3 regions of the Streptomyces paromomycinus genome follow, and region 2 is predicted to be linked to each of the others. Evidence: riboswitches for the same ligand, from Rfam matches in the RefSeq annotation. Region 2 holds a riboswitch; each other region holds the start of a gene.
The links. A riboswitch is a leader RNA that binds a small molecule or an ion and turns the genes downstream of it on or off. The one in region 2 is predicted to bind cyclic di-AMP.

Region 1 (6,930 bases), 3.0 Mb from region 2:
GCCCGTCGACCCGCTGGCTCCGCCACGTCCTGCACGGTGGGCACGGCTGTCTCGCCCTGGGGCTCGATCCTGTTCCACCCGGTGTCGGGCCCGATGTCATCGAGGCGTACCTGTGTCGTTCCGTCACCCGTGATCGGGTGTTCGTGGGCGTAACGGGGGTCCGTGCGGTTCGTGGGACTCTCGGGGGCCGTGAGCGGTAGCGTCCGCCTGACAGGCCGCCCGGCCTGGGGCCGGGCGGCTGTGTTCCGAAGTGCTACACGCAGCTCCAGGCGATCCCGTCCAGGATGTCGTGCTCCGAGACGACGACCTCGTCCGCGCCGATCCGTTCCATGATCGACAGGAGCACGAGGGCGCCCGCGCCGATGACGTCGACGCGGCCCGGGTGCAGCGACGGGATCGCGGCGCGCTGCTCGTGGGTGGCGGTCAGGAGGTGGTCGGTGATCTCGCGGACCTTGGACAGCGGGATGCGCGCGTGGTGGATGGCCTCGGAGTCGTAGCCGGGCAGGTCCAGGGCGATGGCGGCGACGGTGGTGACCGAGCCGGCCAGGCCGACCAGGGTGCGGGCCTCGGAGAGCGGGACGGTCTGCGCGGCCTCGTCGAGGGCGCGCTCGATGTCCGCCCGCACCGCGCTGATCTGCCCGGCGCCGTACGGGTCGGTGACCTCGCCGTCCCGTACGAGGTGCCGCTCGGTCATCCGTACGCAGCCGATGTCCACGGAGCGGGCGGCGCGCACGGTGTCGGAGCCGAGGACGAACTCGGTGGAGCCGCCGCCGATGTCCACCACCAGGTACGGGGTGTCGAGGTCGGTGCGGCCGGTCAGCTCCTTGGTGGCGCCGGTGAAGGAGAACTCCGCCTCCTGGCCGCCGGTGATCACCTCGGGCTCGACGCCCAGGATGTCCACCACGCCGCGCACGAAGTCCTCCCGGTTCTCGGCGTCGCGGGAGGCGGAGGTGGCCACGAAGCGGACGGTCTCGGCGCCCAGCTCCTCGATGACCGCGGCGTACTCGCGACAGGCCGCGAAGGTGCGCTCCAGGGCCTCGGGGGCGAGCCGGCCGGTACGGTCCACGCCCTGCCCCAGGCGCACGATCGTCATCCGGCGGTCCAGGTCCTTCAGCTCGCCGGTCGCCGGGTCGAGGTCGGCGACGAGCAGACGGATGGAGTTGGTGCCGCAGTCGACGGCCGCTACGCGCTTCATGCGGTCGGGTCTCCTTCGTCCTCGGTGGTGTCCGTGCAGGGGGTCACGCAGGGGCCCTTGCGCCACCACGCCGGCAGCATCGCCAGCGCCTCGTCGCCGAGCGGGTTGACGCCGGGGCCGGCCGCGAGCGAGTGGCCGACCAGGACGTGCAGGCACTTGACCCGGTCGGGCATGCCGCCCGCGCTGGGGAAGTTCTTCAGCTCCTCGATGGCGTCCCGGCGGCGGATGTAGTCCTCGTGGGCGGCCCGGTACTTGTCGGCCAGCTCCGGGTCCGTGGCCAGCCGCTCGGTCATCTCCTTCATCACGCCGTTGGCCTCCAGCGTGCCGATCGCGGAGGCCGCGCGCGGGCAGGTGAGGTAGTAGAGCGTGGGGAAGGGGGTGCCGTCCTCCAGGCGCGGAGCCGTCTCGACGACGTCCGGCTGTCCGCAGGGGCAGCGGTGCGCGATGGCGCGCAGACCGCGCGGCGGGCGGCCGAGCTGTTCCTTGAAGGCCGCGATGTCCGCATCGGTGGGCTCGGTGCGCTCGGTCTGCGGCGGGGGCATGAGGTGTTCAGACACGGACGTGGGTGCTTTCGGTCGTGGCGATGGTGGAGACGGCGGCGCCGTACGGCGGGCCGGGCCGGGCGCGCGCCCCGCACAGGCTACTTGTCGGCGGCGTCCAGGCCGTTCCAGATGTTGTCGTACCAAGGGTCTTCGGTGGCGGCCTGTCCGGTGCGCCGCTTCCCCGTGCCGGAGCCGTCCTGGACGATGAAGCCGGTCTCGCCGGGCCGGACGTAGTGCAGGTGCAGCCGCGCCTGCTGCCGTACGTACTCCGGGTCCTGCCACCGGGCCTTCTCGTCGCGCAGCTCGTCGGCGCGCAGCTGGGCCTCCGCGGCCTGGCGGCGCTGGTCGGCGATCTCGGCGCGCTGCGAGATGTACTGCCGGGTGGGGTACGCGAGGGCGACGACCAGGGAGCAGAGCACCAGCGCGAGCAGCGCCGCACGGCCGGTCAGGCGGCCCCGGCGGGGCCGGCCGGCGCGCTGGACGCGGGCGGCGGCCTGTTCGCCGAGCGCCTTGAGCCGGGTCGCGGTGGAGAACCGTTCCGCGGACACGTCGCCTCCCCTGGGTCACCGGGCCCGGGACGGCCCGGCCCGCAGCACGTACGTCCCCGGCAACGGTACGGGACCGCTGCCGGGGACGTACGTATTCACGGCTTCCGGGGCCGTTCGCGGCCCGCGGGGGTCAGCCCTGGCCGGGCCGGTCAGCCTTTTCCGGGCCGGTCAGCCCTTGCCGGGCCGGTCAGCCCTTGAAGCGCGGGAAGGCGGAGCGGCCCGCGTAGACCGCCGCGTCGTCGAGGATCTCCTCGATGCGCAGCAGCTGGTTGTACTTGGCGACGCGCTCGGAGCGGGCCGGGGCACCGGTCTTGATCTGGCCGCAGTTGGTGGCGACGGCCAGGTCGGCGATGGTGACGTCCTCGGTCTCGCCGGAGCGGTGCGACATCATGCACTTGAAGCCGTTGCGCTGGGCCAGCTCGACGGCGTCCAGGGTCTCGGTCAGCGAACCGATCTGGTTGACCTTGACCAGCAGGGCGTTGGCCGAGTTCTCCTCGATGCCGCGGGCCAGGCGCTCCGGGTTGGTGACGAACAGGTCGTCGCCGACCAGCTGCACCTTGGAGCCCAGGCGCTCGGTGATGACGTTCCAGCCGGCCCAGTCGTCCTCGAACAGCGGGTCCTCGATGGAGACCAGCGGGTAGGCGCCGACCAGCTCCTCGTAGTACGAGGTCATCTGCTCGGCGGTGCGCTGCTCGCCCTCGAACTCGTAGACACCGTCCTTGTAGAACTCGGAGGCGGCGACGTCGAGCGCCAGCGCGATGTCCTGGCCGGGGGTGTAGCCGGCTTCCTTGATCGCTTCGAGGATCAGGTCCAGGGCCTCGCGGTTGGAGCCCAGGTTCGGGGCGAAGCCGCCCTCGTCGCCCAGGCCGGTGGCCAGGCCCTTGCCCTTCAGGACCTTCTTGAGGGTGTGGTAGACCTCGGTGCCCCAGCGCAGCGCCTCGGAGAAGGACTCCGCGCCGATCGGGGCGATCATGAATTCCTGGATGTCCACGTTGGAGTCGGCGTGCGAGCCGCCGTTCAGGATGTTCATCATCGGCACCGGCAGCACGTGGGCGTTCGGGCCGCCGAGGTAGCGGAACAGCGGCAGGTCGCTGGCCTCGGAGGCGGCGTGCGCGACGGCCAGGGAGACGCCGAGGATGGCGTTGGCGCCGAGCGAGCCCTTGTTGTCGGTGGCGTCCAGGTCGAACATGGCCTGGTCGATCAGGCGCTGCTCGGTGGCGTCGTAGCCGACCAGCTCCGGGCCGATCTGCTCGATGACCGCGAGGACGGCCTTCTCCACGCCCTTGCCCTGGTAGCGGTTCGGGTCACCGTCACGCAGCTCGATGGCCTCGAAGGCGCCGGTCGAGGCGCCGGACGGGACGGCGGCACGGCCGGTGCTGCCGTCGTCGAGGCCGACCTCGACCTCGACCGTGGGATTGCCTCGCGAGTCGAGGATCTCGCGAGCTACGACGACGTCGATGGACGGCACGTTGTCTCCTTCATGGGTGTCTGGAGTTCTGCAGCACGAGCCTAACGGCCTCCGGGGGTTCCGCTCGCCGCCAGCCCGGTCCTCGGGACGAATACACCCGCAAAGCCCCTGTTCACAGGACGTATGGGTGCAATGTTCGCTGAAGGGAGAAGTCGGCGGACGGGGTGGCTCCCGGCGGCCGGGCGGGGGAAAGGGAGAAGCCCCGCCGCGGTGCCTGCGGGGGACAGGCGCCGTGACGGGGCGGTCTCACGGGAAGAGCGGGTTCCCGGGGCCGTGACACAGGCGGTGAGCGGCCCCCCGGGAGCCGGGCCGCCCGTACGTACCGCCGTACGTACGGAGTGCCTCGGTCACCCGGGATCTCTCAGGGCTTCGGCCGGCTCAGACGGCCAGCTTCTGGCCCGGGAAGATCAGGTTGGGGTTGCCGCCGATGACGGACTTGTTATTCGCGTAGACCGACTTCCAGTTCTTGCCGTGGGAAGCGGCGATCTTGGCGAGGGTGTCACCGGACTTCACGGTGTAGTTGCCCTCGGGGTTCGACTTCGGCGTGGACTTCTGGGCCGGGGCCGGGGTCTTGCGGGCCAGCTCCTCGCCCTGCTTGCGGGCCTCGGAGCGCGAGGTGTTCTGCGGGGCGGAGTAGGAGCGCTGCGACTTGTAGGTCTTGTGCGACTTGTGCGAGCTGCCCTGCGACGAGCCGCCGTCGGCCTTGGCGTTCGCGTTGCCCTGGCCGAGGTGGCCGCCGGCGCAGGTCCAGGCACCCGGGCCCTGGATGGCGAGCAGGCGCTCGGCCGCGGCGATCTGCTGGCTCTTGCTGGCCTGGTCGGCGCGCGGGGCGTACTGGGTACCGCCGGCGGCGGCCCAGCTGGAGTTCGAGAACTGCAGGCCACCGTAGTAGCCGTTACCGGTGTTGATCGACCAGTTGCCACCGGACTCGCACTGGGCGACGGCGTCCCAGTTGTTGCCCGCGGCGGAGGCAGAGGTGGCGCCCATCAGCGGGACGGCCACAGCGGCACCGGCGACGCCCGCCAGCGTGGCGACGCGGACGGCCTTGGAGGGACGACGGTGCTTGCCCTTGGTGTTCAGCATGGTTGTTCCTCACCGACGCCTGCGAGGTGAGCTGTCGGGTTCGGGCCATGTGAGTTGCCCGGCCGTGTGTGCTTCACACATGGCTTCACCCCTAGCCGGTTGGACCCGCTTCCGCGGGCGGGGCCGGCGCTTACCTTGGGTCCCCCGCTCCTGCCTTCGGCGCTCTCGCGTCGAGTGACCTCCGACCACCGGCAGGATTCGGCGTGTGATCGAAGGGCCCGCTTTGGCGAGCGATGAAGACGGTAAACAGGAACACCCCGCGGGTTCAAACCCCTACATCTGAGGCCAGTTGGCCCCCAGACATCACAGGATCATCACATTTCCGCAGGTCGCCGCAGGTTTGGAAACAACGGGCGGGACGGTCACCGCAGTCCCGAACGAGATCCATGTCTCACTTTCACCAAAGCGGGCAAAGCCTCACGAACTATCCCTGCTTGCCGTCCAGCTCAAGGCGCTGACCAGGGTGGATAAGGTCCGGATCGCCCCCGATGACGCCTTTGTTGGCCGCGTAGAGCGCCGGCCAGCCCCCGTCGACCCCGCGGTCCTCGGCGATGGCTGACAGGTTGTCACCGGGCCGCACGGTGTAGTCACCTGGCGCGCCCGGGTCCGTACGGTGCGCGTCGCCGCCCCGCGAGGGGTGCCCCCCGCCGGACCGGCCCGCGTCGCCGGAGCCCGCGCCCGTACCGGTGCCCGTGTCCGCGCCCGTACCCGCGTCCGCGCCCGTGCCGGGCTGCTCCGCGGGCCGGCCGCGGTGCTTGCCCTGCGACGGGGGCGTGGTGGGGCTCGTGGAGGCGCCGTCGGCCGGGTCGGCGGGCCGCGACGGGTCCTGCGTACGGCCCGTGCCGGACGGGTCCGGCGTACGGGACGGGTCCGGGGTGCCGGCCGGGCCGGTGGGCGACGGCTTCGGCTCCGGGGTGCGCGTACCGCCGGACTCCGGCGTCCCGGACGGCTCGGAGGGCTTCGACGGCTCGGCGGAGGGCGGCGGAGTGGACGGGGACGGCGAGGAGGGCTCGGGGGACGGCGTCGCCGTGCCGCCCGGGTCGACGTCCGGCCCGCTGCCGCCCTGCTTGAGTCCCGCGTTCACCGCGCAGCTCGGCCAGGTGTCGGGGCCGCGCGCCGCGAGGATCGACTCGGCGACGGCTATCTGCTGCGACCGGCTGGCCAGGTCGGGGCGCGAGGCGTACGACGGGCCGCCGTAGCGGTCCCACATGTCCTGGGTGAGCTGGAGCCCGCCGTAGAAGCCGTTGCCGCCGTTGGCGCTCCACACCCCGCTGCTCTCGCACTGTGCGACGCGGTCCCAGGTGGCCGCGTCGGCGGCCTCGGCGCTGCTCGCGGCGAGCAGGGGCATGGCGAGGGCGCCGCCGGCGACTCCCGCCGTGACGAAGATGGCCGGAGCCTGGCGGGGGCGTCGGTGACGGCCGTTCCCGGAGCGCATGCGGTTGCCTTTCGAGCGGCGGTTGAGTTGTCGTCGAGAGGCCGGCGCCGTCGGCTGCGTGGCCCGTGCGCTGCCGCGCCGCCCGCCCCGGCCTTTCAAACGGTTGAAAGTAGCGGGACGGCCCGTCCGTCACAAGCCGGTGTAGCGGAGATCACGCGCAGGTCACGGTCTGACGGGTGGTCATGTACGAACAGGCTCCCGGCCCCGTACGGAGGGGCGGGACGCCCTCTTTGCACGGGTGCGGCATCACCTGGGTACGGGGGTGAACTCCACCGGCAGGGCGCGCAGCCCGCGCATGATCAGACCGCCGCGCCAGCGCAGATCGTCCGGGTCGGCGCCGAGCCGGAGGTCCGGCAGCCGGGTCAGCAGGGTGGCTATCGCGGTCTGCCCTTCGAGGCGGGCCAGCGGCGCGCCCAGGCAGTAGTGGATGCCGTGGCCGTACCCGAGGTGCTGGTTGTCGCGGCGGGACAGGTCCAGCACGTCCGGCCCCGGGAAGCGCTCGGGGTCGCGGTCGGCGGCGGCCAGGACGACCAGGACCGGGTCGCCCTCGGCGATCCGCTGCCCGCCGAGGGTGAGGTCCCGGGTGGCGAAGCGCCAGGTGGCCAGCTCGACCGGGCCGTCGTAGCGCAGCAGCTCCTCGACGCCGGTGGCGAGCAGCC
Region 2 (6,930 bases):
GTCCCTCGCCGACGCCTGCCGGGCGCACGGCGCGGCCCTGCTCGTCGACGACGCGCACGGCCTGGGCGTCCTCGGCGACGGCGGGCGGGGCGCGGTGCACGCGGCCGGGCTCGCCGGGGACCCGGACGTGGTCGCCACCGCCACCCTGTCGAAGTCGCTCGGCAGCCAGGGCGGCGTGGTCCTCGGCCCGGCCCGGGTGATCGAGCACCTGGTCAACACCGCACGGACGTTCATCTTCGACACCGGCCTGGCCCCGGCGGCGGCCGGCGGCGCCCGGACGGCGCTGCGCCTGCTGCGGCGCGAGCCGGAACGCGCCGCCCAGGTCCGCGCGGTGGCGGCGGAACTGCACCAGCGGCTCGGTGCCGCCGGGCTGACGGTCGTCCGCCCGGACGCCGCGGTGGTGTCCGTACGGGCGCCCTCGCCGGAACTGGCCGTCCGGTGGGCCGCCGACTGCCGGGACGCGGGCCTCGTGGTCGGCTGCTTCCGGCCGCCGTCCGTACCCGACGGCATCTCCCGGCTGCGCCTGACGGCCCGCGCCGACCTGTCCCCCCGGCAGGCGAGGGAAGCGGTCCGGACCGTCGTACGGACGGCGCCGGCTGCCTGCTAGGACCGGTCATCTGCCAGGGCCGGTCATCTGCCAGGGCCGGTCACCTGCCAGGGCCGGCCGTGCGGTCCCGTCGCCCCGTGGCCGGCTCACCCGACCTTGGCGAAGCGGCCGTCGGACAGTTCGCCGACGAAGGACCGCCAGGCCGCCGTGGTGAACAGCAGCGCCGGGCCCGCGGTGTTCTTGGAGTCGCGTACCGCGAGCAGGCCGGAGCCGACGCGTGCCGTCTCGACGCAGTTGTTCATCGCGGTGCTGTGGCTGCTGCGCCGCCAGCGCGCGCCGTGCGGCACGGTGCGGACCGGGTCGTGCCCGGGCAGGAGTGACATGGTGCCTCCTCAGACGCCGGAGCCGGCCCACGAGGTCTCGGCGATCCGGGCGATGAATTGCGCTGACTTGTCGCACGAGAGGGCGCGCCCCCGCAGCATGTCGAACGCATCGCTGTACGCCCTGAGGTCTGCTTTCTGCTCCAAGTAGAGGCTACTCGTCAAATGGTCGAGAACAACCACATCCAAGTCAGAAGTGAGCGGAAATGAAAAGATAACGAAAGGGCCGGTGATGCCGATGTGCACACCGGACGCGAAGGGCAGTACCTGTAGCAGCACATGCGGCAATTGCCCCACGTCCAGAATGTGCCGCAGCTGGGCGGCCATCACCCCGGGCGGGCCGACCTCCCGGCGCAGCACCGCCTCGTCCAGCACCGCGCACAGCTCCAGCGGCCGCTCGCCCCGCAGCACCTCCTGGCGGGCGATGCGCACCTCCACCAGCTCCTCGACCTGCTTCGCCGGCAGGTCCGACAGCGTGGCGCGGGTCACCGCCCGCGCGTAGTCCGGCGTCTGCAGCAGGCCGGGCACCACCGTCGTCTCCAGCGTGCGCGCCCGGGACGCCCCGTACTCCAGGCTGATGAAGTCCCGGTACTCCGGCGGCAACAGGTCACGGTAGGTGTGCCACCAGCCGGGCCGCCCGTTGCCGCCGTCACCACCCTGCGTGCCGCCCCCGCACAGCGCCGCCAGCAGCGCGCGCAGCTCCGCGTCCCGCACGCCGTACGCGTCCAGCAGCAGTTCGACGTCGGCCGGCCGGGCGCCGCTGCGCCCGGTCTCGATGCGACTGACCTTCGACTGGTGCCAGCCGACCAGCCGGGCCGCCTCACCACTGGTGAATCCGGCCAGTGTCCGCTGCCGCCGCAACTCCGCGCCCAGCTTGCGGCGGCGCACCGCGGGCCCGTACCGCATACCGCTCCCTCCGTACGTCTCCTCAGGTGCGCCGCGGATGCGCCCGCTCCCTGATGGCCGGTTCCGATCCGACAGTGTGCCGCGCAAATACGGTCTCGCGTAGCAGAGTTCACCGCTTCGGGCGACAGATATATGCACTTCTTGGTGGATGACACGTCACCACCGCAGCATGAGTGGCAGGCTGGGGCACATGAGCAGTCCGAGGCCGGGGCCGAAGGGACCGGAAAGGGCCCGGGAGGCCGCACGCGAGGGCGGCTTCCTTCGGCGGCGGGCCGGAGTCGAGCCTCGGTGGGAAAGGGACGGCGTCGCGATGGCAGACCACCAGGAATCCTCACTCACGCTGCCCAGCGCACCGGTGTCGGTGGCGGAGGCCCGCAGGTACGTCATGGACGTACTGGCCGAATGGGGCCTGCCGGACGGGACGGAGACCGCCGATGCCGTACGGCTGATGGTCTCCGAACTCGCCACCAATGCCGTGCAGCACACGTTCGGGCAGTCACCGGTGTTCACCGTCGACGTCCGGCTGGACCGCGACGAACGGCTGTGGGTCGGTGTCACCGACGATCATCCGCGCTGGCCGAAGCGGCTGCCGGCCGCCGTGCAGCAGGACAACGGCCGGGGCATGGTGATCGTCCGCTTCCTCGCCGCCGAGTCCGGCGGACAGGTGACGGTCGAACCCACCGCGGCCGGGGGCAAGACCGTCTGGATCACCTTGCCGTGGAAGCTGTTCCTGCCGTAGCGGCGGAATCGGCCGACGGAGGATGCCGGGCGGGTATCGGGCGGTTTTTCAGGGTCTGGTGAGGAAGCGCGGTTTGCGACGGCGGCCCGTGCTGCAGGCACAGCCCACGCCCTCGTCCCGCACCTGCCGGTAGGTGGGGCTGGTCGCGCGGCCGCAGCGGGCGCAGCGGCACGGCCACGGCTCGTAGGCGCCGGGGCAGGGACCCAGCGGGATCAGCCCGGCGGCGTGCATCACCCGTTCGGCGACGGTGGCCGGGGCGGGGACGGGGCCGGGAGCGTTCGGTGGGGGCTGGAGCGGGGGCGGTGGGACGGCAGGGGGTGCGGATGGCGCGGGAGGCGCGGCAGGAGTCGGTGTCGCGGGGTTCGCCGGGGGAACCGCTGCTGTCGGCTGCGTGGGAAGGACCGATACTGCGCCGTTCGCGGGAGCTGCCGAACCCCCGTCCGCCCCGGTGCCGAGGTCGCCCGGATGCCACTGATGCAGGCAGGAGGCGCACCACCACAGCAGTTCGCCGGCGCCGTAGACACCCTCGTCCTCCCACAGCACGTCCGTGCTGCCGCAGGCCGGGCAGTGCGTGGCGGGGGAGCGGCGGCGCAGAAGTCCGCGCAGGTTCACGAGTCGGTCCTGGTGTGCGTGTGCTGGGGCAGGTGCCTGTGCATGGGTCTCCTCACGTGCTGAGGAGACTCCATCGGTTCTCCGCCGGCAAAGCAAGGACGACCAGGTCACAAATGATTTCGACGGCACCGCTCCCGAAGCGCCGCCCCAGGAGGCCACCCCCGGGCCCCCTGGCGTTCAGGAGGAGTCGCGAGCCGACGGCTTGATGTGCCCGTTCCGACGGCCCAGTACGCGGGGCAGCAGCGCCCACAGGCCGCCGCACGTCACCAGCGTCACCGAACCCGCCACCACTCCCGCGCCGCGCCCCAGTACGACGTCGACGACGAGGAGCACGGCACCGGCCAGCGCCAGTGCGAGGACCGCCATCCCGGCTGCCGTCAGCCGTGCGGAGACCTCCACGATCAGCCCCTTCGCGCGCCGCCGGAACAGCACCCGGTGCACCGCGGCAGGCGCGGTGAGCAGCAGCGTCGCCAGTACTGCCAGCAGTAATGTGCCCACGTAGAACGCGCGTTGCGTGGCGTCCAGAGACACAAAGCGCGGGGTGAACGCCAGCGTCAGCAGGAAGGCGAACAGGATCTGCACGCCGGTCTGCAGGACACGCAGCTCCTGGAGCAGTTCGCCGAAGTTGCGGTCGTAGCGCTCCAGGGGCGTCTCGTTGCGGTCCGCGCACACGGCGTACCGGGCGGAACCGGGTGGCCGGTGCGACTCGGACGATTCGCCCGTTCCCGGCAGTTCGGGGCGTCCTGGCAGTTCGTTCCGGTGCTCGTCGGTGAGGGGGGCCATTGCGTGCGGGTATCCGCGGACGCGTTGATCACTCCTCGAACGCGCACGGGCGTGCGGGAGTTGCGCCCGCGTACGCACCCGGGTGCGGGCGGGGCGGGGCTCGTGGCCGCACGGGGTCCCGCACCGCCCTGGCGGGACCGCGCGGTCAGCGCACCCGCCCGTACGAGACGCTGCGTGACCAGATGCGCTCCAGCCGCACCACGGTGCCGGGCTTGGGCGCGTGCCAGATCTTGCCCGCCCCCGCGTAGATCCCCACGTGGTAGATGCCGCGGCGGGAGTGGAAGAAGACCAGGTCACCGGCGCGGCGCGCGGACGCCGACAGATGCCGGGTGCGGTTGTACTGGGCCGCCGCGGTGCGCGGCAGCCGTTTCCCGGCCCGCTTGAACGAGTACAGCGTCAGTCCTGAGCAGTCGAAGCGGTGTGGCCCGCTGGCTCCGTACTTGTAGGGCGCTCCCTTCTTGGAAGCGGCGATCCGCAGTGCCGAGGCCGAGGTGGACGCGGCTGCCGCGTCCTCGGTGGCTCCTGGTACGACCAGTGTCCCGCCGACCGTGGCGAGGGCGAGGAAGGAGATCACTCCGGCCCGCGCCAGCAGAGGGGAAGTGCTGGTACGCGCAGTCATGCGCAACCCTTCGTCAGCCGCCTGCGAAGGAGTACCTGTCGGGTTCGGGCAGGCGAAGATGCCCGGTCGTGGTGACGACTTCACCCCAAGAGGCCGTCCGGCCGTGGTGGCCGGCGGTCCCGTCGTGCTCGGGTCCTCCGCTCCTGCCGGTCCAGGCGCATCGGCCAGACATCCGGTACGGCGGCAGGATTGGGCGTCCGCCCGGACCGCCCCACCGCTGTGGCGGGGGCTTGTCGTCGAAGCGATCGTTGCGCATCTCGCGCCCGGATTCCGAGCAGAAACGGCTGTATGTGAGCTTGGTCACGCTTGCGCCGTTCGGGTGGACGGACGTCGTTCCGGGGGAGGCCCGCGACGGGTGCGGACCCGCGTACCAGCCCCGGAACGTCACGTTCCGGGCGACACGTACGTACGTCGCGCAAGCCGTGTGGCACCGCACACGACCCCGGGGCTACGCCGTTCGGGCGAGCCCGATCGGGCGCCGTGTCGCCGAACGGGTGGGCCCTTGTGGTGCTCCGGCACCTCCTGGCCGCCCCTGTCTCCCCTGCCCGGCGTGTGCCGCGCGGGACGGGTGGGGGCCCTGGTGCATCAGGGACGGGAAGGGAAGGCGCCCGCGTCCCCGTCCGGTCGGGGACGCGGTGCGTCAACTTCGCGGCGGGGGTACGGAGATCAGCCGTGCGCGGCGCTCACCGTCCAGTACGCGCAGGGCCTGCGCCAGCGTTGCCGCGTGGAGCTCGCTCTCGCCCCGGTCGTGCATGAGCGCCAACGCGTCCCGCAGCGCGGTGGTCTTGCCGACCAGGGCCTGCGCGGCGCGGAGACCGCCGTACGTGTCCGTACCTCGGGCGGGGTTGATGCGGCCCAGCAGGTCCAGGACCGCCAGGTAGCTGTCGATGACCTCCCCCTCGGCGCGCGTCAGCGCCGGCAGCGGCGGCAGTTCGGGCGGCCACATCCCGGGCTCACCTCGCGCCCGGTGTCGCGGGGTGTTGCTTGCGGCTGCGGGTCAGCCCGTCGATGAGGCCGTACTCCATGGCGGCCTCGGCGCTGAAGACCTTCTCGCGTTCGAGGTCTTCGGTGATCCGCTCGGGAGGCCGGCCGGTGTGCCGTACGAGCAGGCCCTCCAGGAGGGCCCGCATGCGCAGCAGTTCGTCCGCCTGGATGCGGAGGTCGTCGGCCTGCCCCTGCACCGGTTCGTCGAACGAGGGCTGACGGACGAGGACGCGCGCGCCCGGCAGCGCGAGGCGCTTGCCGGGCGCGCCGGCGGCCAGCAGCACCGCGGCGACGGAGGCGGCCTGCCCGAGGCAGACCGTCTCGATGTCGCAGCCGACGAACTGCATCGTGTCGTAGATCGCGGACATCGCGGTGAACGAGCCGCCGGGGGAGTTGATGTAGAGCGAGATGTCCCGGCCGGGCGCGTCGTAGTCCAGGTGCATGAGCTGGGCGATCACGTCGTTGGCCGCGGCGTCGTCGACCGGGGTGCCCAGGAAGACGATCCGCTCGCCGAGCAGCTTGGAGTACGGGTCCATGGTCCGGGCCCCGTAGGAGGTGCGTTCGGTGAACTCCGGGAGGACGTATCGGGCCTGGGGGCCGTTCATGGGGAGCTCCTCTTTCCTGAGCGTCTGTAAAAAATGTACAGGACGTACGCAGAGCTAGATGGGAGCACGTCCCGCCGGGCGAAAGCAATGCCTTCGGCGGGGCGGATAGGGCTGCTCGCTGAAAGCGAAAAGCTCACGGGCTGTCAGGTCGACTCGCTCCCGGTGCACATGACGGCCCGTAAGGCCGGGTGTCCGGGGCCCGGCCGGGAGCGCGCCGCCGGTGCAGCGTTCCGGCCGAAGTCCCCGGGCGCTCCGGCGCCGGCCCGGCGTGACGGTGTGCCCTGACCTGCTCCGCCGCCCTGCGCGTCCGCTGCCGCAGTCCCGCCGGGCAGCACGAAGCGACACCTGGCGCGCGGGCCCCTGGCCAAAGGAGTTCTGTGGAATCCGCCCGTACGGAAAGCGCCGTTCCGCACCGGACCGCCCGGGTACCCGCCGGACGGACCCGAGCTCCTCGGGCCGAACCGAGTCCAGGAGGACGCGATGGCTACCGCTTCATCCGCCGGCTATCCGGAATCCGGCCGCTCCCGGGCCGCCCGCGCCGAGCGGCACGCGAGCACGGAGACCAAGCCCGCGTTCAAGAGCACCGAGTTCTTCGTCTACGTCGCCGCCGTCGTGGCGGTCCTGGTCGCCTCCGCCGTCGTCGGCGGCGACGCTTCCCGTGTGGACCGCTTCCCCGCCGACCAGGCGTGGTTCTACGTCACGCTGCTGACCGTCGGCTACATGATCAGTCGCGGCCTGGCCAAGTGCGGCAGCCG
Region 3 (6,930 bases), 6.2 Mb from region 2:
GGCGACCGAGCCGGGCGCCAGCAGGCGCTGCACGGAACGGGCCTCGGCGCGCTGCTCGCGGCCGCGCATGACGGCCATGGACTGCTCGGTGGGCTCCAGGTCGAACTCCAGGCGCACCACGCCGTCTTCGAAGGTGCGCTGCTGGGTGTACCCGGCGTCCGTGAAAACCTTGATCATTTTGGTGTTGGCGGGCAGCACCTCGGCCGCGAACCGGCGGATGCCGCGCTCCCGGGCGACGGCGGCGATGTGCTCCAGGAGGGCGGAGGCCACCCCGCGGCCCTGGTGGGCGTCCTGCACGAGGAAGGCGACCTCGGCCTGGTCGGCGCCCGGTTCCTTGGCGGGGCGGCCGCGGTCGTCGATGCGGTCGTAGCGGACCGTGGCGATGAACTCGCCGCCCACGGTGGCGGCCAGGCCCACCCGGTCGACGTAGTCGTGGTGGGTGAAGCGGTGCACGTCGCGGTCGGACAGGCGGGGGTAGGGCGCGAAGAAGCGGTAGTACTTCGACTCGTCCGAGACCTGTTCGTAGAACGAGACCAGGCGCTGCGCGTCGTCGGGGGCGATGGGACGGATGCGCGCGGTGCCGCCGTCGCGCAGCACGACATCGGCTTCCCAGTGGGCCGGGTAGACGCTGTCCGACGGGCTCTGCATGGGGGACAGCGTACGGCCCGCCACTGACAACCGGCTCGGTGTGCGGGCCCGTGCGGGCCGGGGCAGGCTGGGCCGGGACGGCCGGCCCCGGACGGCGGGGCCGGGCGGCGGGGCCGGGCGGCGGGAGCGGCGGCGGAAGGGCTCGGGAGGAGGGGCCGGGTGGGGCCTGGACGACGTGGTCCCGGATGGCGGACGGTGCGGGCGTACGCCGGAGATCCGCCGGTAGCGTGCCTCCGGCCTGCGGAAAGCGCCGTCCACGGCGCCGCCTCGGGCTGCCGGAGCACTCCCGGCGCCATGAGACACTGGTCTAGACAACCGTTACGACTTGAAGGGCAACACCATGGCTGAGCGCCGCGTCAATGTCGGTTGGGCCGAGGGTCTGCACGCCCGCCCCGCCTCGATCTTCGTCCGTGCGGCCACCGCCGCCGGGGTTCCCGTGACGATCGCGAAGGCCGACGGCAACCCGGTCAACGCGGCCTCCATGCTGGCCGTGCTGGGCCTGGGCGCCCAGGGCGGCGAGGAGATCGTGCTGGCCTCCGACGCCGAGGGCGCCGACGCCGCGCTCGACCGCCTCGCGAAGCTGGTCGCCGAGGGCCTTGAGGAGCTCCCGGAGACCGTCTGAACCGCTTCGCGGGTCACTGTGTTCGCGGCTCCGCCGCGGTAGCCTTCACCGGCGCCGAGGCGGGGCCGTTTTTCGTACGCTGCCGTATGTCACGGCCGATGGGCGGCGCCCTGCGGCCCGGAAATCCGCGCGCCATCATTACGGGCACGCCGAGGAATTCCCGCCGCGCCTCCCCCACCATTCCACTGCACCCCGGCAAATTCACGCGGCAATTCATCCGCGCTTTCCCGCAGCCTGCAACGCCGCACCGGAACTCTTGCCGGTGCCCCGGCGAAATCGCCTACCGCTTGTATACGGCCCGCCTGTTAATTCCGTTCGCGCGTCGTGTTTACGGTCTGTTTCGAACCCCTCACCGCCGGCCCCGGGACCACCGGACGCAGCCGGTACGCCGGGCGCGAGCGCTCGATGTGCGCCGCCATCAGGGCGCGGGCCCGCTCGGCGTCCCCGCGGCTCACCGCGTCCAGCACCGCCCCGTGCTCCTCCCAGGAGCGCTCGTCGCGGGCCGGGAGTTCGACCACGTACATCCAGTCGATCTTGCGCCGTACCTGGGTGAGCAGCGCCGCCAGGCCCGTACTGCCGGACGCCTGGGCGAGCGTCTCGTGGAACCAGCCGTCGAGTTGGCGCAGCTCGGCGCGGTGACCGTGCCGGGCGCGCTCGCGGCCCAGCCGTACGACGCCGCGCAGCACCTTGATGTGCGCCGCGGTGCGGCGGGCCGCGGCGCGCGCGGCGCCGAGCGGCTCCAGCAGCGCCCGGATGTCCAGGGCGTCGGCCGCCTCCCGCTCGGTCGGCTCGGCCACGCAGGCACCCGCGTGGTGCCGGATGACGACGAAGCCCTCCGACTGCAGCGTGCGCAGCGCCTCGCGTACGGGAACACGGGAGACCCCGTAACGGCCTGCCAGCATTTCCTCGATGAGGCGACTGCCCGGCGCGAGGACGCCGGATACGATGTCGTCGCGGATCGCCGTGCACACCACATGCGCGGAAAGGGGACCTCGCATCGCCTGTGCCTCCGCCGTAATCCGCTGGGAACTTCCGGAAATGCCGCCGGACGGCGACTTTCGACGTGACTCTATGCGACAGGAACCGGATATCCGACGGCCGTGGCGCATTCATGGATATTTTTTGGCCAGGTATCGCACGGGCGGAAACGCGGATGCCCCGGCCGCGGGGGCCGGGGCACCGTACGGGGGACGGGTGCGACGGGAGTGACGAGCGGGACGGATGTCCGTCAGACGTTCACGCCGTGCGAGCGCAGGTAGGCGACCGGGTCCATGTCCGAGCCGTACTCCGCCGAGGTGCGGGCCTCGAAGTGCAGGTGCGGCCCGGTGACGTTGCCGGTGTCGCCCGACAGGGCGATCTGCTGGCCCGGGGTCACGGTCTGGCCGACCGAGACGTTGATCGACGACAGGTGGCCGTACTGGGTGTAGGTGCCGTCGTTCATCTTGATGACGACGTTGTTCCCGTACGCGCCGCCCCAGCCGGCCTCGACCACGGTGCCCGAGCCGACGGCGTGGACGGTGGTGCCGGAGGAGGCGTGGAAGTCGATGCCGGTGTGGCTGCCGGAGGACCACAGGCCGCTGGACGCCTTGTAGCTGGTGGAGACGTAGGAGCCGTCGATCGGCGCGACGTACATGAGCAGGCGCTTGCGCTCGGCCTCGCGGGCGGCGCGCTCCTTGGCCTCGCGCTCCTTCTTGGCCTCGGCCTCGGCCTGGCGCTTGGCCTCCTCGGCCTGCTTGCGCGCCTCGGCCTCGGCCTTGGCCTGCGCGGCGGCGGCCTCGGCGGCCTCCTGCTGCGCGTCGGCCTGCGCCTCGATCTGCTCGGCGAGCTCGTCGCCGAGGACGACGGCGTGGTGCAGGCCGGTGTCGTGGCTGCCCGCGTCGTCCGGGTTGCCGGCCGCCAGGGCCGGGGAGGCGACGGAGGCGATGACGCCGGACGCGGCGAGCGTGGCTATGCCGGCGAGGTTACGGGTCGTCCGCGCGCTGCGGCTCGGACCACGGTGCTTCCCGGTGGCACGGGTGAACGCCATGGGCTGACTGTGTCCTTTCCTTCCCTCTCGCCTACCGGGTTAGCTGACGGGTTCGGAGCAGGAAGGTCTCCTACGGGCGCCTCCGGGAAGGCGTCCGATTCACCCCAAGGGACATGGGTCCCCGGCTCCCCTGGCTCGCGCCGTACGGGGACTCGGCGATGCCTGTCCGTGCCGCGGTTGCGGCGGTGATCCTGCGGACAGCCGGATCGACGCTAAACGGGGCCACTTTCAATCGGCAAACAGAACTCCGAATTTGTGCCGTACGCCACACGGGCACCGTGCAACCACCCCCAACAATTGGGACATATAGAAGATCCAGTGGCGCCTGCGCACCACTGGATCCCTTATGTGACCGTTCGTCACACGCCCGGGTCACGGGCCGTCAGCCATCACCGGCCGCCGTCGGCCCCACGGGCCCCTCGGGCCGCCGGCCGGCCGCCCCGCGCCGGAGACGAGCCGACGCGGCGTGCCGGGGTGGCGTGCCGCCGTGACGTACCGGGATGGCGTGCCGGCGCGACGTGCCGGTGACGCTCCTCAGCCCTTGACGACCGTCACCTCTCCGATGCCGAGCGCCTTGACCGGCTCCTCGATCTCGGCGGCGTCGCCCACCAGGACGGTCACCAGCCGGTCGACCGGGAAGGCGTTGACGGCCGCGGCGGTCGCCTCGACCGTGCCGGTGGCCGCCAGCCGCTCGTACAGCCGGGCCTGGTAGTCGTCCGGGAGCTGCTGCTCGACCTGGTCGGCGAGGGTGCCGGCGACCGCCGCGGCGGTCTCGTACTTCAGCGGCGCGACCCCGACGAGGTTCTGTACGGCGACGTCGCGCTCGGCGTCCGTCAGGCCCTCCGCCGCGAGGGTGCGCAGCACCTTCCAGAGGTCCTCCAGCGCCGGGCCGGTGGAGGCGGTGTCCACCGAGCCGCTGATGGCGAGCATCGCGGCACCGTCGCCGTCGGCCGAGGAGCGCAGCACCTGCCCGAAGGAGCGCACGCCGTAGGTGTAGCCCTTCTCCTCGCGCAGCACCCGGTCCAGGCGGGAGGTGAGGGTGCCGCCGAGGCAGTACGTGCCGAGCACCTGCGCGGGCCAGACGCGGTCGTGCCGGTCGGCGCCGATCCGGCCGATCAGCAGCTGGGTCTGGACGGCGCCGGGGCGGTCGACGATCACGACCCGGCCGGTGTCGTCGGCGGTGATCGGGCTGGCCTTCACCGGTTCGGCGGGCGACCCCGTCCAGGCGCCGAGAGTCTCCGTGAGGGCCGCGTCGAGGTCGACGCCGGTGAAGTCGCCGACGACGACGGCGGTGGCCGTGGCGGGGCGTACATGGGCCTCGTAGAACGCCCGCACGGCCGCCGCGTCGATACGGGTGACGGTCTCCTCGGTGCCCTGGCGCGGCCGCGACATCCGCGAGTCGGCCGGGAACAGCTCCTTGGACAGGGCCATCGCGGCGCGCCGGGCCGGGTTGGCGAGCTCGTGCGGGATCTCGTCGAGGCGGTTGGCCACCAGGCGCTCGACCTCGCCGTCCGGGAAGGCGGGGGCGCGCAGGGCGTCGGCGAGCAGGCCGAGCGCCTTGTCCAGCCGGGAGGCCGGGACCTCCAGGGACACCCGGACGCCGGGGTGGTCGGCGTGCGCGTCCAGAGTGGCGCCGCAGCGCTCCAGCTCGGCGGCGAACTCCTCGGCGTCGTGCTTGTCGGTGCCCTCGGACAGGGCGCGCGCCATGATGGTGGCGACGCCGTCCAGGCCCGCCGGCTCGGCCTCCAGGGGCGCGACGATGTCGATCTCGACGGCGACGACCTGCTGGCCGGGACGGTGGCTGCGCAGGACCGTGAGCCCGTTGGGGAGCCGGCCGCGCTCGGGGGCCGGGAAGGCCCACGGCTTGGGGTCGCCGCCGGCCGGCTGCGGGTGGAAGGTCATCGTGCTGCTGACGGCGTCGCTCACTGGGCCGCCTCCTCGTCGTTGTCCTCGGCGGCGGTCGGCTCGGTCGGCTCGTACACGAGGACCGCGCGGTTGTCGGGGCGCAGCCGGGCCTTGGCGACCTCCTGCACCTCCTGCGGGGTGATCTCCAGAACGCGCTGCACGGCGGTCAGGGCGAGCTGCGGGTCGCCGAACAGGACGGCGAACCGGCACAGTTCGTCGGCGCGCCCGGCGGCCGTGGCGAGCCGGTCCAGCCACTCGCGCTCCAGCTGGGCCTGCGCGCGCTCCATCTCCTCGGGGGTGGGGCCCTCCTCGGCGAAGCGGGCCAGTTCCTCGTCCACGGCACTCTCGATGCCGGAGACCTCGACGCCGCCGGAGGTCTTCACGTCCAGCCAGCCCAGCGAGGGGGCGCCGGCCAGCCGGAGCAGGCCGAAGCCCGCCGCGACGGCCGTACGGTCACGGCGCACCAGGCGGTTGTACAGCCGCGAGGACTCGCCGCCGCCGAGCACCGTCAGGGCCAGATCGGCGGCGTCGGCCTCACGGGTGCCGTCGTGCGGGAGGCGGTAGGCGGCCATCAGGGCGCGGGAGGGGACGTCCTCCTCGACGACCTCGCGCAGCTCCTTGCCGATGACGTCCGGGAGGGAGCCGTCACGCGGCGGCTGCTTGCCCTCGTGGCCCGGGATGGAGCCGAAGTACTTCTCCACCCAGGCGAGAGTCTGCTCCGGGTCGATGTCGCCGACGATCGACAGCACCGCGTTGTTGGGCGCGTAGTACGTACGGAAGAAGGCCCGCGCGTCCTCCAGGGAGGCGGCGTCCAGGTCGGCCATCGAGCCGATGGGCGTGTGGTGGTACGGGTGTCCCTCCGGATAGGCCATGGCCGTCAGCTTCTCGAAGGCCGTGCCGTAGGGGACGTTGTCGTAGCGCTGCCGGCGCTCGTTCTTGACGACGTCGCGCTGGTTCTCCAGGGACTCCTCGTCGAGCGCCGTCAGCAGGGAGCCCATGCGGTCGGCCTCCAGCCACAGCGCGAGCTCCAGCTGGTGGGCGGGCATGGTCTCGAAGTAGTTGGTGCGCTCGAAGCTGGTGGTGCCGTTCAGGGAGCCGCCGGCGCCTTGGACCAGTTCGAAGTGACCGTTGCCCGAGACCTGGGCGGAGCCCTGGAACATGAGGTGCTCGAAGAGGTGGGCCAGGCCCGTACGGCCCTTGACCTCGTGACGCGAGCCGACGTCATACCAGAGGCAGACCGCGGCGACCGGGGTCAGGTGATCTTCGGAGAGCACCACACGCAGGCCGTTGGCCAGCCGGTGCTCGGTCGCTGTCAGGCCGCCGGAGCCGGCTTGTTCTGTGGCCGTGTGACCCATGGGCATGTACGTCCCTTCGATCCGCTTGCGAGAAAGTTCTGTCACTGTATGCAAGCGTGCCGAGCTATGGCGAAGTTCCCGGCCGGGCTGCCTCGTACGAGCGGACTTCGCGGTGACCTCGTCCGGGGGCCTGGGGAGGGTCGCGGTCGGCGTTGTCAGTGGGGCGGGCCACAATGGTCCGCGAAAGACCCGAACGTTGATCTCGCATCGGCAAGCAGCAGGACGCAAGCGAAGGAGCCGCAGCCGCGATGGCCCGCCGTAGCACGAAGACCCCGCCGCCGGACGACTTCGAGGAGAGGATCCTCGACATCGACGTCGTCGACGAGATGCAGGGCTCCTTCCTTGAGTACGCGTACTCGGTCATCTACTCCCGC

Region 1: another riboswitch for cyclic di-AMP. It lies ahead of OEIGOIKO_RS25100 (transglycosylase family protein); the one in region 2 lies ahead of OEIGOIKO_RS37830 (C40 family peptidase).
Region 3: another riboswitch for cyclic di-AMP. It lies ahead of OEIGOIKO_RS10715 (M23 family metallopeptidase); the one in region 2 lies ahead of OEIGOIKO_RS37830 (C40 family peptidase).

Annotation. Positions count from the first base shown of each region.
Region 1 is NZ_BHZD01000001.1:5,862,177-5,869,106, reverse strand. Features, by position in the region: gene OEIGOIKO_RS25125 (hypothetical protein) at 1-200, shown strand, start outside; gene OEIGOIKO_RS25120 (Ppx/GppA phosphatase family protein) at 254-1,195, opposite strand; gene OEIGOIKO_RS25115 (DUF501 domain-containing protein) at 1,192-1,737, opposite strand; gene OEIGOIKO_RS25110 (FtsB family cell division protein) at 1,836-2,285, opposite strand; gene eno (phosphopyruvate hydratase) at 2,473-3,753, opposite strand; gene OEIGOIKO_RS25100 (transglycosylase family protein) at 4,132-4,836, opposite strand; cyclic di-AMP (ydaO/yuaA leader) riboswitch at 4,838-5,008, opposite strand; gene OEIGOIKO_RS25095 (LysM peptidoglycan-binding domain-containing protein) at 5,261-6,271, opposite strand; gene OEIGOIKO_RS25090 (cytochrome P450 family protein) at 6,518-6,930, opposite strand, start outside.
Region 2 is NZ_BHZD01000001.1:8,905,369-8,912,298, forward strand. Features, by position in the region: gene OEIGOIKO_RS37800 (8-amino-7-oxononanoate synthase) at 1-607, shown strand, start outside; gene OEIGOIKO_RS37805 (DUF397 domain-containing protein) at 694-930, opposite strand; gene OEIGOIKO_RS37810 (helix-turn-helix domain-containing protein) at 940-1,833, opposite strand; gene OEIGOIKO_RS37815 (ATP-binding protein) at 2,144-2,572, shown strand; gene OEIGOIKO_RS37820 (hypothetical protein) at 2,621-3,184, opposite strand; gene OEIGOIKO_RS37825 (DUF6328 family protein) at 3,362-3,967, opposite strand; gene OEIGOIKO_RS37830 (C40 family peptidase) at 4,113-4,586, opposite strand; cyclic di-AMP (ydaO/yuaA leader) riboswitch at 4,590-4,754, opposite strand; gene OEIGOIKO_RS37835 (hypothetical protein) at 5,227-5,532, opposite strand; gene OEIGOIKO_RS37840 (ATP-dependent Clp protease proteolytic subunit) at 5,540-6,175, opposite strand; gene OEIGOIKO_RS37845 (hypothetical protein) at 6,656-6,930, shown strand, end outside.
Region 3 is NZ_BHZD01000001.1:2,680,954-2,687,883, forward strand. Features, by position in the region: gene OEIGOIKO_RS10700 (bifunctional acetate--CoA ligase family protein/GNAT family N-acetyltransferase) at 1-648, opposite strand, end outside; gene OEIGOIKO_RS10705 (HPr family phosphocarrier protein) at 989-1,270, shown strand; gene OEIGOIKO_RS10710 (GntR family transcriptional regulator) at 1,576-2,268, opposite strand; gene OEIGOIKO_RS10715 (M23 family metallopeptidase) at 2,499-3,296, opposite strand; cyclic di-AMP (ydaO/yuaA leader) riboswitch at 3,310-3,464, opposite strand; gene OEIGOIKO_RS10725 (M16 family metallopeptidase) at 3,831-5,198, opposite strand; gene OEIGOIKO_RS10730 (M16 family metallopeptidase) at 5,219-6,556, opposite strand; gene OEIGOIKO_RS10735 (DNA gyrase/topoisomerase IV subunit A) at 6,805-6,930, shown strand, end outside.